DNA from 2 places in the Arthrobacter monumenti genome. Region 2 is predicted to be linked to the other one. Evidence: riboswitches for the same ligand, from Rfam matches in the RefSeq annotation. Region 2 holds a riboswitch; the other holds the start of a gene.
The links. Region 2 has a riboswitch for S-adenosylmethionine ahead of ACX80B_RS06740 (hypothetical protein). Riboswitches for the same ligand answer to the same signal wherever they lie in the genome.
Positions count from the first base shown of each region.

Region 1: another riboswitch for S-adenosylmethionine. It lies ahead of ACX80B_RS16395 (LLM class flavin-dependent oxidoreductase); the one in region 2 lies ahead of ACX80B_RS06740 (hypothetical protein).

Region 1 is NZ_JBTNCY010000012.1:75,016-82,125, forward strand. Features, by position in the region: gene ACX80B_RS16385 (S8 family peptidase) at 1-2,002, shown strand, start outside; gene ACX80B_RS16390 (isopenicillin N synthase family dioxygenase) at 2,170-3,198, shown strand; SAM riboswitch class I at 3,334-3,432, shown strand; gene ACX80B_RS16395 (LLM class flavin-dependent oxidoreductase) at 3,526-4,929, shown strand; gene ACX80B_RS16400 (NAD-dependent epimerase/dehydratase family protein) at 4,984-6,039, shown strand; gene ACX80B_RS16405 (alpha/beta hydrolase family protein) at 6,029-6,697, shown strand; gene ACX80B_RS16410 (type I restriction-modification system subunit M N-terminal domain-containing protein) at 6,672-7,085, opposite strand.
Region 2 is NZ_JBTNCY010000004.1:19,397-26,506, forward strand. Features, by position in the region: gene ACX80B_RS06720 (Gfo/Idh/MocA family protein) at 1-554, opposite strand, end outside; gene ACX80B_RS06725 (LacI family DNA-binding transcriptional regulator) at 855-1,865, shown strand; gene ACX80B_RS06730 (matrixin family metalloprotease) at 1,908-3,134, opposite strand; gene ACX80B_RS06735 (VIT1/CCC1 transporter family protein) at 3,175-4,302, opposite strand; gene ACX80B_RS06740 (hypothetical protein) at 4,741-5,097, opposite strand; SAM riboswitch class IV at 5,113-5,236, opposite strand; gene ACX80B_RS06745 (DnaJ family domain-containing protein) at 5,327-5,965, opposite strand; gene ACX80B_RS06750 (BCCT family transporter) at 6,114-7,110, opposite strand, start outside.

The sequences.
Region 1 (7,110 bases), on a different contig from region 2:
GCCCGACGTCGCAGCTCCTGGCACGCTGATTGGTTCTGTGGCCGTTGGCTCCGGTGATGGTGTGGCGGTCAAGTCCGGCACGTCAATGGCCACGCCGATGGTTGCCGGTATCGCCGCGCTGGTCTACAGCACCGGCGTGACCGACGCCCGGCAGGTGAAGTCCATGGTGATGAACACCGCCGTGCACGACATCCTGGCCGGCAATGGCGTTCCCTTTGCCCCCAACCGGGTCGGCTCCGGCCGCGTCGATGCGCTGGCTGCTGTCAACACCGATGTCTATGCCTACGCTACCGAGGACGCATCGCTTGTCTCGCTCGCCTTCGGCATCATCGAGGCGGGCACCGCTCCGGTTTCGATCACCAAGAGTGTGACCGTCCGCAACACGGGTGACACCGGTCAGTCCTACAACGTCGCGTACGTTCCTGCGGTGGAGACGCCGGGTGTTGTCTACTCGACGCCGGGCAGCGTCACCGTCCGGCCGGGAGGCGAGGAAACCGTCGAGGTCACCATGACGATCGAGGATCCGGCTGCGCTGCGGCACACGCTGGCTCCGACCATGGACACCTTCCAGCTCGGACTGCGCAGGGCATACCTGTCCGACGCTTCAGGTTGGCTCGAGCTGACGGCAGCGGATGCGCCGAAGCTGCGCGTTCCGGTCCACTCGGCACCACAGCCGGTTTCGGCAATGACCGCCGGTGAAGCACTGAAGTTCGACGACGACAAGGACCTGAGCACTGACGTTCCGTTCGAGGGACGGGACCTGTACCAGGGAACCTTCACCGACGGCTCGCTCTACTCCTCGCTGGTGGGGGCCTTCGAGCTCGGGGCCGAAAGCCCGCGGCTTGCCGACGACGAGGTCGCTGTTGAGTCCTCGCGCCGGGTTGATCTGCAGTATGTTGGCGCCGGATCGAATGTTCCTGCCCTGGCAGCCGCAGAGCAGCCGCTGGACAACGCGATGATCAACTTCGGTGTCAGCACCTGGCAGAACTGGTCGGCCATGACGCCTTCGACCAGTGTTGGTGTCGAGATCGACATCAACACCGATGGCAGGGCGGACTACCTCGCCCGGACCGGCATGGCAGCCGGACTGGATCTGGTGCTGGTCTTCCTCTACGACCTGGAAACCGGAGAGCAAGTCGGCCTGCAGGTCATGAACAACATGGCCGGCAACGCGGACTTCCAGACGGAGAAGACCAACCCGTTCGACACGAATGTCATGACGCTGCCGGTTGCATTCTCCGACCTGGGCCTCAACCCGGAAGCGGCGAAGGACATCAGCTACCGGGTAGTGACCACCAGTTACTACAGCGCTGACGAGGAAGGCAACGCCGTTCCGGTCGACTCCACTGATTGGATCTCCTACAACCCGGTCCGCCCGGCTGTATGGTTCGAGCCAGGCGAGTTCGACGGGCCGGCAGACCTGTTGTTCGACGATCACGAAGGCAACGGCGTCACGGCACACCGGGCCAAGCACGTAACCGATGCGCAGGCGCTGTTCCTGCACCTGCACAACAACACCGGCGCCATTGGTGCGGGAGATCCGAACTTGTACCAGGAGGAATCGCTGAAGACCTTCGGCGGTGCCGATGGCGGCAAGGCCGAGGTGTTGCCGCTCGAGGTCGGAACCACCGACGACGGCGGTGAGGACGACGGGAACGGCAAGCCGGATTTCGTCCCTGAGCCGGCGGACCGGAAGGACCTGAAGAAGGACAGCAGGATCGACCTCGGCCTGGACGATGAGAAGTTCCCCCGCGGATCCTCCGACGTCGTCCTGGAGAACCTCGACGCCGGCGCCTGGGTCCACGTCTACCTCAAAAGTTCCAGCCTGGGATGGCACGAGGTTTCCGCGGACGGCACCGTTACGGTGACGACCCCGGAAGACACCCGCCCTGGCCGGAATAAGATCGTGGTCTTCGACGACGAGGGCGAGCTCCTCGGTTGGGACAAGATCAAGGTTGTTGGAACTCCGCCGGACAAGCTGATGGAGAAGCAGGACGGCTAAAGACCTTGGGATGGGGTAACCCAGTCTCAGGATAGATGAGGGGCCCGGGCGGTATATCCGCCCGGACCCTTCGCCGTCCGCTTCACGCCCAACAGCGACGCCGGGAAGATGAATTAAACCGTAATGTTCATGCTTCTCATTGCGGCCGCCGGTGCTAGCCTGCGAACATGAATGCACCTCAGGCGACGATTCCCGTCCTGGATATGAGCACCGCCCGGCTGGCCGATGGCAGTTTCAATCCGGAGTTCATCGACCAGCTGCGCGATGCAGCCCATCGCGTCGGCTTCTTCCAAATCACCGGCTACGGCGCCGCCGACGGGCAGGTGTCCGCACTCCTCGATTCGATGAAACGCTTCTTCGACCTGCCTCTGGAGGAGCGGCTCAAGCTGGACAACCGGAACTCCCCGCACTTCCGCGGGTACACCCGGATGGGCACCGAACGGACCCAGGGGCAGGCCGACGCCCGCGAGCAACTGGACTACTCGCCGGAGAGTGAACCCGTCGCCGAGTATCCGCAGGATCAGCAGTATTGGCTGCTCCGTGGCCCCAACCAATGGCCGGACGAGGTTCAGCCGGGGCTGCGGGAGAACGCCATGGCCTGGGCGGAACTAATGTCCAACGTTGGCCAGGAGCTGCTCTCCGCCATCGGAGTGGGTCTGGACCTACCGGAGGATTACTTCGACGAGCCGTTTGCCGGCACTCCGCACTGGATGGGGAAGCTGGTGCATTATGTCGGTGGCGTCGTTGAGGACGCCGGCAACCAGGGTGTGGGAGTCCACGCGGACTATGGTTTTGTCACCTTGCTGTTGCAGGACATGGTCGGCGGGCTCGAGGTGCGGCCGCCGGAATCTGACGAATGGCTGCCCGTGGAGCCGATAGAGGGCGCACTGGTGGTCAATCTGGGCGAGATGCTCGAAGTTGCCACCGACGGCTTCATCACGGCCACTGTTCATCGCGTCACTGCTCCGCCGCCCGGCGTCGACCGCTACTCGGTGCCCTTCTTCTGGGCTCCGCGCCTGGACGCAATCATCGACCCGGTTCCGCTCCCCCGCGGCCTACAAGCTGCGTCCCGCGGCAGAACGGACGATCCGTCCAACCCGATGCTCTCGAGCTTTGGCGCCAATATGCTCAAGGGCCGGGCGCGCGCCCATCCCGACGTCACCGAAAAGTTCCACCCGCAGTTGCTTCCCAGGTAGGACGCTCGCCCCATTGCGCCGCGACCCGCATTGGATTCTCCACACCGTCCCATCCCTCCCCTGAGGAATCGCGTTACGGATTGTGACCGGGGAGAATTTTCGTTACACGGGCCATTTGGGGTCCAATAGAGGCTGTAACCATCCCGAGCGGCCGAGAGACCTGGATCGTTGAAGCCGCAGCAACCAAGTCGTGTTTCGACACGAAAAAGGTGCTACTGCCAGGACCGATGGAGAAGCATCAGCTGAAGCAGACTCTCCCGCCCTACCCGGCGCGGAGCTATGCGGCAGGATGTGCATTCCATGGGCCGATTCGAAGGAGCCCCTGCGATGACAACGAACGAGAACTCCCCGCGGCACGTCCGCTTCAACGCCTTTGACATGAACTGCGTCGGCCACCAGTCGCCTGGACTGTGGCGCCACCCGGATGACCGGTCCGCCAATTACACCGATATCCGCTACTGGACCGAACTGGCCAAGACCCTCGAGAAGGGCTTCTTTGACGGGATTTTCATCGCCGATGTGCTGGGTACCTACGACGCGTTCGGCGGCAACCGCGACGCGGCGGTGCGCTCCGCCGCCCAGACACCGGTCAACGATCCTGCACTGCTCGTCTCTGCCATGGCCCTCGTCACCGAGCACCTTGGCTTCGGCATCACCGCCGGCACCGCCTACGAACATCCGTACCCGTTTGCCCGCCGGCTCTCCACACTGGACCACATCACCAATGGCCGTGTCGGCTGGAACGTGGTGACCGGTTACCTGCCCTCCGCGGCCCAGAACCTGGGCGCGAAGGACCAACTGGAGCATGACGAACGGTACGACCACGCCGATGAGTACCTTGAGGTCATCTACAAACTGCTGGAAGGCTCCTGGGAGGACGACGCCGTCGTACGCGACCGCGAAACCGGCGTCTTCACCGACCCGGACAAAGTCCACAACATCGTCCACGAGGGCAAATACTTCAACGTCCCGCTGAGCCACATCAGCGAGCCCTCACCGCAGCGCACTCCGGTGATCTACCAGGCCGGCGCATCCCCCCGCGGCATCGAATTCGCCGCCGGGAACGCCGAGGCGATCTTCGTCGGCTCCCCCACCAAGACCCGGCTGAAGGAAACCGTGAAGAAGATCCGCGACGCCGTCGAAGCCGCGGGCCGAGACCGGCATTCGGTGCGCATCTACACACTGCTGACCATCATCACGGACGAGACCTCGGAGAAGGCAGACGCGAAGCACCAGGATTACCAGCAGTACATCAGCAACGAAGGGGCGCTGGCGCTGATGTCCGGCTGGATGGGCGTGGACCTGTCCGGCCATGACCTGGACGAGCCGATTGGCAATGTGGATTCGAACGCCATCCAGTCCGCGGTGACGAACTTCCAAAAGGTGAACGACGATGGCACGCCGTGGACCCTGCGTGACATCGCCGAGTCGGCGGGCATCGGCGGCTTGGGTCCGCGCATGGTCGGGTCCGGAGCGGAAATCGCCGAACAGTTGATTTCCTGGGTGGACGAGACCGACGTCGACGGCTTCAACCTTGCCTACGCCATCACCCCCGGGACTTTCGAGGACGTCATCGAATTCGTGGTGCCGGAACTCCAGAAGCGCGGCGCCTACCCCACCGAATACGTCGAAGGCACCCTGCGGAACAAGCTGTTCAACAAGGGAGACAAGCTGCCCGACGAACACAAGGGCAGCAGCTTCCGGATCGGAAGTGCGGCACTGGCCCACTAGGTACGGTTCGGGCGGCGCATTGTTGTGACGCCGCCGCATTGCTACCGTCAGAGCATGCGTATTGCGATCGTAGGGGCTACCGGAAACGTCGGGACGGCGCTGTTGCGGCGCTTCAAGCAGGCAGCAGCAGAGTACGACGGCGAGGTGGAGCTGGTCGGAATAGCCCGGCGGCTGCCGGACGGGAAGGCAGAACCGTACGACGGCGTCACCTGGGTTCGGCACGACGTCGCCTCGGGCGGGCACGCAGAGCTTGTCGACGCACTCAAGGGGTGCGACGTCGTCGTACATCTTGTCTGGGTGCTGCAGCCGAACCGGGACGAAGAAGCAATGCGGCGCATCAATGTGGGCGGCACCGCCAATGTGCTCGCTGCCGCCGCGGAGGCCGGTGTTTCACAGATCGTTTGCGCCTCCTCGCTGGGTGCCTACTCTGCCGGGCCGAAAGACCGGCTCGTGGACGAGAGCTGGCCGACCGATGGGATCGAGTCTTCCCACTACAGCCGTTTCAAGGCCGAACAGGAAGCACTATTGGACGATTTCGAGGCGGAACACCCGGACATCACCGTCTCCAGAATCCGCCAGGCACTGAGTTTCCAGGCCGAAGCCGGCAGCCAGATCGCAGGCTACTTCATCGGATGGCTTCCTACGCCGTCCATCCACCGGCTGCGCATCCCGGTATTGCCATTTCCCGCCGAATTCATCTTCCAAGCCGTACATGCCAACGATCTGGCTGACGCGTACTGGCGCGTCATCGATCAGCGCGCCGCCGGAGCATTCAATATCGCCGCTGACCCGGTGCTGGGCCCGCACGCCATCGCCGCATTGGTTGGCGCCAAACGTTGGCTGCCCGTTCCCGCGTCGCTGGTGCGTGCCCTGGTCCAGGTTGGCTGGAAGCTCCGGCTGGTGGCGCTCGATCCCGGCTGGATCGATATGGCCCGCGGCGCGCCTCCGATGGATACCACCCGGGCACGATCGGAACTGGGCTGGTCCCCGAAAGTGGATGCGCTCTCCGTGATCCGCGAGCTGCTGGAAGGGATAGGCACCGGGCGGTCGATCGATGCTTCGCCGAGCATGGGATCGCGCTCCAAGCGGGCAGCCGGCCATGACCGCTGAAACACCAATAACCATCACCGCCGGAGACGACACCGTCTCAGGCGTCTACGCGCGCCCCGAGTCGCCGTTCGCCACCATCGTCATGGCCCACGGGGCCGGAGCCGGCATGGACCATCCCTTTATGTCCGGCTTCACCCGTGCCATGAGCGACGCCGGTGCTGCCACCCTGCGCTTCAACTTCCCGTACCGGGAAGCCGGCAAGAAGTTCCCCGACAAGCCTCCGAAAGCCATCGCCACCTGGCGGTCCGTCATGGAGGAAGCCGCCGCCCGTTCCGAGGGCGAACCATTGTGGGCGTCCGGCAAGTCTTTCGGCGGACGGATGGCCTCAATGGCGGTGGCGGAAGGGATGGTGGCCGCCGGTCTCATCTACCTCGGCTATCCGCTGCACCCACCGGGCAAGCCGGAGAAGATCCGGGACGAACACCTTTACGGCCTGACCGTGCCGATGCTCTTCCTGCAGGGAACCCGCGACCCCTTGGCCAGCACGGACAAGCTGGAGCCGGTCGTGGCCGGCATTGGACCAACCGCAACCCTTCGTTGGTTCGAGGGAGGCGACCATTCCTTCAACGTTGCAGGCAACAAGCGCCCCGCTGAGGAAGTCGGAGCCTCGCTGGCCGGACCCGTCGTGGAGTTCATCCGCGCCCGAATATGCCTCTGACCTGCGCGTTGTCCGTAGACTCCTGCAGTCTGGCCTTAAGGTTGAGCCGTTGGATGAGAACGACGATGTCTCCCACCCGCCACTCCGGAAAAAGTGCCCTCCGGCGAACGCCTCCTGAACTGTTTCCAGATCGAGGCCGATCAGGGAACGGATGAAAACGGTTGGCCCGGTTCTCGTCGGCCGTGTGTTTGTCGTCGAGGCGGCGTAGGAATAGCAAGTAGGTGATCTGCTCGATCACCTCCAGCGGATTGGAAATGCCGCCGGACCAGAAGGGGTTCCATACGCCATTGACTTGGCTGTTGAGTTCCCCGGTAATCACATGGTTCAACTTAACCGCTGCCAACGACAGCGAAGACACGGCCAGCCAAGCTTTTTGTTGATCAATCACGGTATCGGGACAGGAATCTTTATCT
Region 2 (7,110 bases):
CCCGAACCAGGACCACCCTTGTAGCGCCAGCTCATCGGCGCTTGCGGGTCCGACGCGTAGTCCGTCCAGTAACGTCCGCTGAAGTGCAGGACCGAACCGAGCACTCCATCCTGGATAAGTTCCCGGATATAGGCAATGCCGGGCGTGCGGCGGAAGGTAAATCCTACCCGTGCAATCGAGGACGAGGCAGCGGCGGCCTCGGCCATTGCACGCCCATCGGCGACGGTGTCGCTAAGCGGCTTCTCGCAGAGGACATGCTTTCCCGCCTTGAGCAAGCCTTCGACCGCTTCCCGGTGCAGTGAATTAGCAATTACCACGCTAACGACGTCGATATCGTCCGCCTCAGCGATGGCCTGCCAGGAAGAATCCGTGCGTTCATACCCAAACCGGCGGGCAGCAGCCAAACCGAAGTCGGCGTTCACGTCTCCAATGGATACGAGTCGTACGGGTGGGAGGTCCGGTTCGAACAATGTGGGTGCGGTCCGGTAGGCGGCGGCGTGGGCCTTGCCGGCCATGCCAGCGCCAATAACCGCGACGCCGATGCTGTCTGGCATGCTTTTCTCCTTCGAATATCGCGCCGCAGCGCGGGAACCCGTTTCAGGGTAGATTGGACGACGCTTTTGGAGCGCTCCATCGAGCGTATGTTCGTCCTATTGTCCTGTCAAGAGAATTAAGGAAGTATCGAACGGGCGGGATCTCAGCGGCACGATGCTGCCGCCGTCGTACGCCCGTCACTGACCGCCGCCGTCAGCAGGTAGAAGTAGAATTCAACTCGCGTCGAGTGGGAAGACATGACGAAGCCGAGTGGGAAGACATGACAAGGAATGCCGGATGGAAGCGAGGGTTGTCAGTAGATGAACAGCACTGATCCGGCCCGCCGTCCGACTATCTACGATGTGGCACAGGCGGCGGGCGTCTCGAAATCGCTGGTGTCCCTGGTCTTGCAGAAATCATCGAAAGTGAGCCAGACCCGGCGGAAAGCAGTCGAGCGGGCCATTGCGGAACTCGGCTACCGGCCGAGCCAAGCAGCCTCATTCCTCGCGGGATCGGAGACACGCACCATCGGCGTCGTTCTCGACGATTTCCGTAACCTTTGGTTTGTGGAACTCCTCCGTGGACTGCAGCGCGAACTCGAACCCAATGGATTCCGGATTGCCGTGGTGGACACGCATCTCAACGCCCACGTCGAGACCAATCCGCTCGACGGTTTCCTGGCGCTGCGCGTCGACGGAATCGTCATAGCCGCAGAACCGACAGAAGCCATGCTCAACGTCAAAGGCGTCCCCGTCGTCGTCGCCGGCAGCAGGGAGCGCACCGTGCCGGATTCCGATATTGTCGCCAACGATGACCTCCGCGGGGGACGCCTGGCAACGCAGCACCTGCTGGACCTCGGCCATCGCATGATCGGCCACGTTACCGGCGCGGGACGGGCGGGCCGGCTGCGCGAACAGGGCTACAGCTCGCTGATGGACTCGTCGGGGCTGGTGCCCCGTATCGCGGGTTCAGGCGGCGCGACCACTGAGGCGGCAGGTTACGAGTCGGCAATGGAGCTCCTTGACTCCTGGCCGGAACTGACCGCGGTTTTTGCTGCGAACGACACCATGGCCATGGGCGTGATGGCCGCCATCCACGAGCATGGGCGCCGCGTGCCGGAGGACTTTTCGTTGGTCGGCTATGACAACTCTCCGCTCGCCAGCACCCGCCTGCTGCGGCTGACCACCATCGATGGCCAAAGCGAAAGGGTTGGTTCCGAGGCGGCGCACTACATCCTCTCCCGCATCGGGAACCAGGGCACCGGACCGAGGGAAAAATTCGTGGAACCGGAGCTGGTGCTGCGTTCATCAACCGCAGAACTGAAGGCATAATCTGCAAGGACCCGGCAGGGCCGGACTGCACCACGCCCGGTCCTACAGCTGCGGCACGCAGATCCCTTGGCCAAGTTTGGCGAGGCCGGTCAGGTCGCCGGCGCCGAAACCCGTAACTTCCAGGTTCGATTCGGCATACATCAATTGGGAGGGATCGTTCACATGATCCAGCCCGACGACGTGGCCCAACTCGTGCATCACGATGGCACGGGCCTGCTCATAGCCGCCGGGGAAGCCGGCCAAATCCGCAATTTGGGGTGCGTCCAGCATCATCGCACCGCTGACATACGCCGTCGGCGAGCCACTGGACGAGACAAAGGAACTTCCGCCCAGACCGATGGTTCCTCCTGCCACTTCGGGTTCCTCATCCGGCGTGACCCACGCGATCAGGATCGGTGCCCAGCGGTCGCCGTAAAGGTCCTCCTGGACGAGGTCCCGGCGTTCCGACGGATCCTCCTCGGTCAAACCGTCGTAGACGAACTGCAGTCCCGTGGCCGCGGAGACGCTGGCGATGGCTTCGGTAATCATGCGCTCGCCGTCGTCGGGCATGTTGTCGGCGCGGATCACATAGTGCAGCGGTCGGCACGGGTCGTAGGCAACATACCCCTGTGAGCCACGGCCTGGGTTCATGAAGCTGTAGGAGTCGCTCTGCACGTCCAACGGGGGAGGGGTCCCCAACGGGTCGGCCTCCAACTCGTACCCCGGGGTCGGCGGATCGACCTGGAACGTGGTCCCATCCGAGTCGAAGGTATCCAACGTGCCGCTGGCGGCGCCTGGATCCTGCGGCGCGGTGCCGAAGCCGGCCTGGGGAATGAGCGATTGACCCGAGTAGAACCAGGCACCGATGGTCAGTGCCGCAACGGTGAGCAATACCATGAGTCCGCGGAACCGGCGGCGCGGCCTGGCAGGCGGTTGGTAGCCGTAGCCATAGCTGGGCGGCAGGTTCCGGCCTGATTTCGTGGAGCCGTAGCGTCCCGGGCTTCCTGTCCCGGCGGGCTTGTAACCGAAGGAGGGTCCTCGCGGTCCGCGGGGATGCTGGGACGGGAAATCGCTCCAAGGGCCAGGTGGTTCGGGTTCGATGCCGACGGCTTCATCCAGTGCCCACTGCGGAATCCGTCCCGAGGGGGAGCGGCGGACGCCGTCGAAAGGGACCGGGACCACTCCGTCGTCGGACCCGTTCTCTGACTCGGCACGTGGCTGATCGTCCGCTGCTCCGGACGAGCGGCGTCCGTGCCGGCGGTCGGGCGGCTCCATTGGCCCTGCGCTCATGTGTCCCCCCAAGGACTGTTAATGGCTCAATCCTACGTGACTATGCAACCGTTACGCCGAAGAGCAGACCCAGCAGATAAGTGACCGCCGCGGCGCCATAGCCAATGCCCAGTTGCCGCAGTGCCCGCTTGATCGGCGGGGCCCCTGAAAGGAGTCCGACGACGGCGCCGGTCGCCAGCAGTGCCAGCCCGACCAGGACGGCGGCGACAATCGCGGCGATAAGACCCTGCAGGCCGAAAATATAGGGCAGTACCGGCATGATGGCGCCGGACGCGAAAAAGCAGAAACTGGAAATGGCTGCGCCCCAGCCGGTTCCAACCGCTTCATGCTCCTCACGTTTACTTTCAACCTCGGGTTCCTGCAGGGACAGGCTCGGATCACAATCGCAGCTGTAGATACCCATCCGCTCGGCGGCCCGGTGCTCGGCTGCCTCCTGGGACATGCCGCGGGCCCGGTACACCAGCACCAGCTCATTCGAGTCGATATCCAGCTGGGATGCGGCCGTGAGCGTGATCTGGGTCGGCCGCGATGCGCGCAGCAATTCCCGCTGTGAACGCACCGAAACGTATTCGCCTGCACCCATGGACAGTGCGCCGGCGAGCAGACCTGAGATGCCGGCGGCGAGCACGATTCCACTGCCGACTCCGGTGGCGCTCATTCCGATGACGAGGGCCAGATTGGATACCAGTCCGTCGTTGGCCCCAAAGACGGCCGCCCGGAACGAGCCGGACAAGCGGTTCCGGCCCCGGGTGGCAAGACCACGGACGACTTCCTCATGGATCTGCTCGTCGGCAGCCATGGCGGCCGTGGCGTCGTCGTCGTTGGCGTAGGGCGAGCGGCCCTCCGCGCGCTGAGCGAGGGCGAGGACAAAGACGGATCCGAACCGTTTGGCGAGGTAGCCGAGGACGCGGTTGCGCACCGACGGCCGGCGGGGGGTGCCGGCGTGTTCGCCGAGCAGGGCCAGCCAGTGCTGCTCGTGCCGGCCTTCTGCCTCGGCCAAAGCGAGCAGGATGGAACGTTCCTCACCCCTGCGTTTGCGGGCCAAGTACCGGTAGACGGCGGCTTCGGCGCGTTCATCCGCGAGGTACTGCTCCCATCGGCGGACATCCGATGCGGACGGCTCGGGCCGCTCGGGTCTGTCCGGGGCGGGGGATTGGGGGTCGGTCACAGCTTACGCTCCTGATCGGCAGACCGGCCGTGGTGAATAGCTACACTCCGGCCAGTCAACAGCCGGCGGAAACCGGCTCTATTCGTTCTGACCGAAGGTCTCGCTCGCCCAGGGTTGCTGGGTGGGCTGCCGGGCGGCCCATGAGGGCTACCAGTATGTCGACAGACCGCTGCGCCTGAGTTCCGGCGGGCCGGATTCCAAGCAGTGGGAGCTACTCCCCTTCGCGGCCTCCATTCTACAGGACCGGCACGACGGCGGGCCATTCCACCCGCCGTCGCACCGGTTTAGGGTGTGTCCGCCGTCGCACCTCCCGGCGTCGCTCTGCACGCCAGCCCAATATTCGTTATCCCGCACTGGGCACAAACAGACTGTGCCCACGACGCAGCATCGAACTGTGGGCTGGCCTAACGGTTACTCGACCAGATCCGCTGCCACGGCTCAGCCCGACTGGGCCTGCGTCAGCGGAATGAGGCTGAAGTGGACGGGTTCGCCGGCACGGTTTTCGTGGCTGGCGACCGTGATGGTCAGGACCTCCAGGTACGGGTTCCACTGCGCCGGCCGGATCGCCTGCCGCAGGGCATCCTCGATCCGCCAAGGCTCCGGGTGGAAGTGTTCCTCCCAGCCGCGCGGAACGGCGAAACCAATAGTGCCATTCAGCAAATCGATGGCAGGCAGCACGCTGATCTGCTTCGTGGCCTGTGGAGGAAGAGTGGGTTCCGGAACATTCAGGTCCGCCGGGTCAATGCAGTAGTCGGCAGAAGTCCCGGGGGAAAGTACGGAAGTATCGCTGGACATGGCCAGCTCCTTTCGGAGTTGCTCTTGCCCGCAACGGTTGATGCAGGCCGCTTCGTCATCCGAACCACCCAAGAACATGGGGTTGGTGCGTGGCCAAGTCGGAGCTTGTTGCTCGGTGGAGCGGCCACATCTCGTGAAGCTTTCTAGAACTCTAGCGGACGACGGCGGCTTCCGTCACGGATTGCGAAGTATTACGCGCCGCGGGTCTCGCCGGTAGGACGCCGAACACCTAGCCGTGTTCAGGGCGCGTGTCCCCCCGGTCCTCGCGACGCCGTCGCCACCACGGACGGCGCCCGGCCTTACCTCCGGTATGGTCCGCGAAGGAGGGGCCGGATCTGGCCGTCCGGCGTTCACGCCACCGTGCAACTTCCCGTTCTATGTCCCGGGTCGGCGTTACCACCGGTGGGCCGCCGAGCAGTTGGCGTCGTGCTTCGATCACACGCGCGTTGAAGTCCGACACCGTTTCACGGACGCCGCGCTCGGATACCTGCTCGTCAAGCCGATCGTCGAGCCCGGCGTCTTCCGTCCGCAGCAAATAAGCGGCTGGCCCGAGCCCCTTAATCTGTTCCCGCTCGATAAGGCCTTTGACCCACCAATCGGGGTCGAGGCTGGTGCCCCACCGGGGGAGAGGTTTACCGGCAAGGGATGGCGGTTCGGAGCCGGAATCGGACTGCAGGGGTTCTTGAGCGGATGGGGCTGAACCAACCGATTGAGTCGAGCCGGATGATTGAGCTGATGGAGCCGGCGCGTCCGACTCGCCCTCCTCGGCCCTGTCGCTCTCCTCGACCGGGCGCCCCTCCGCCTGGCGCGCGGCGCGGTACCGGGCGGCCCGCCACAACGGATCGTCCTGCTTACGCTTCTTCGTCATCGGCTCCAGCCACCTCCGGCGTACTTCAGTGCCGTTTAGTGCCCGCCCCAGTCCTGCGGCACCAGTTCAACCATTCTAGTTCCGCCGCCCGACGACGAAAGGCGGGACCACGTTGCCGTGACCCCGCCCTTTGGCCGAACCAGTGTCGTTACGGACGGCTGCCGGTCGGTTCCTCGTGATTCTCGTCGACGGCGATGTCTTCGACAGTCAACGCTTCGATCCGCTGAGGCCTTTCATGCTTCCGCAGCCGTTTGACCAGGTTGGCGAACATGATGATCAGCACGAACGCCAGCGGAAAGGCTCCAATGATGGTTCCTGTCTGTACCGTGCCGATCACCGAGATCCCGCCCAGCGTCAGCAAGGCCACGGTGATCGCGGCAATGCTGACCACCAGGATTACCCGGAAGCTCCGGCTGGGCGTCTTGGACGAGGCCACGAAACCGGAGAGTGCGTGCACCCCGGAATCCAACGAGGTGATGTAGTACGTGGCCACCAGAATCGTGGCCACGACCAGCAGCACCGTTCCGACAACGGGAACGTAGTCGAGCATCGCAAACAGACCGCTCTCGGTGCTCTCCGCGACCTCTCCCGAGATCGCGCCGTCGTTGTTGTTGTCGTAGTAAAGGGCGGCGCCGCCAAGGATGCCGATCCAGACCATCACGATGACGGAGGGAATCACCGTCACGCCGAGCACGAATTCCTTGATCGTCCTGCCCTTGGAGATCCGGGCGATGAAGGGTCCGACGAATGCGGAGAAAGCGATCACCCAGCACCAAATGAAGACCGTCCACCAGCCATTCCAGCTGTCCTGCCAACTGCTGATTCCTTGAGCGGCTACGCCGGATTCGGCCCACAGACTCATGGAGACGAAGTTCTGGCCGAAGACACCGAAGGTCTGCAGCAGCGTGGAGGCCAGATAGACGATCGGTCCGAAAACGAAGACCGCCACGACGAGGACGATGCTCAGGATGGAGTTGATCTCGCTGATGCGCTTCATGCCCTTGCTGATCCCGAAGTACACCGACACGGCGGCGAGGGCCGCGAAAGCTACGACGACGCCAATCCACACCGGCATGCTGGCCTCGATGCCGGTAAACGACGTGAGGCCGGAAGTGAACTGCAGTGTCGCGAAGCCGAACGACGTC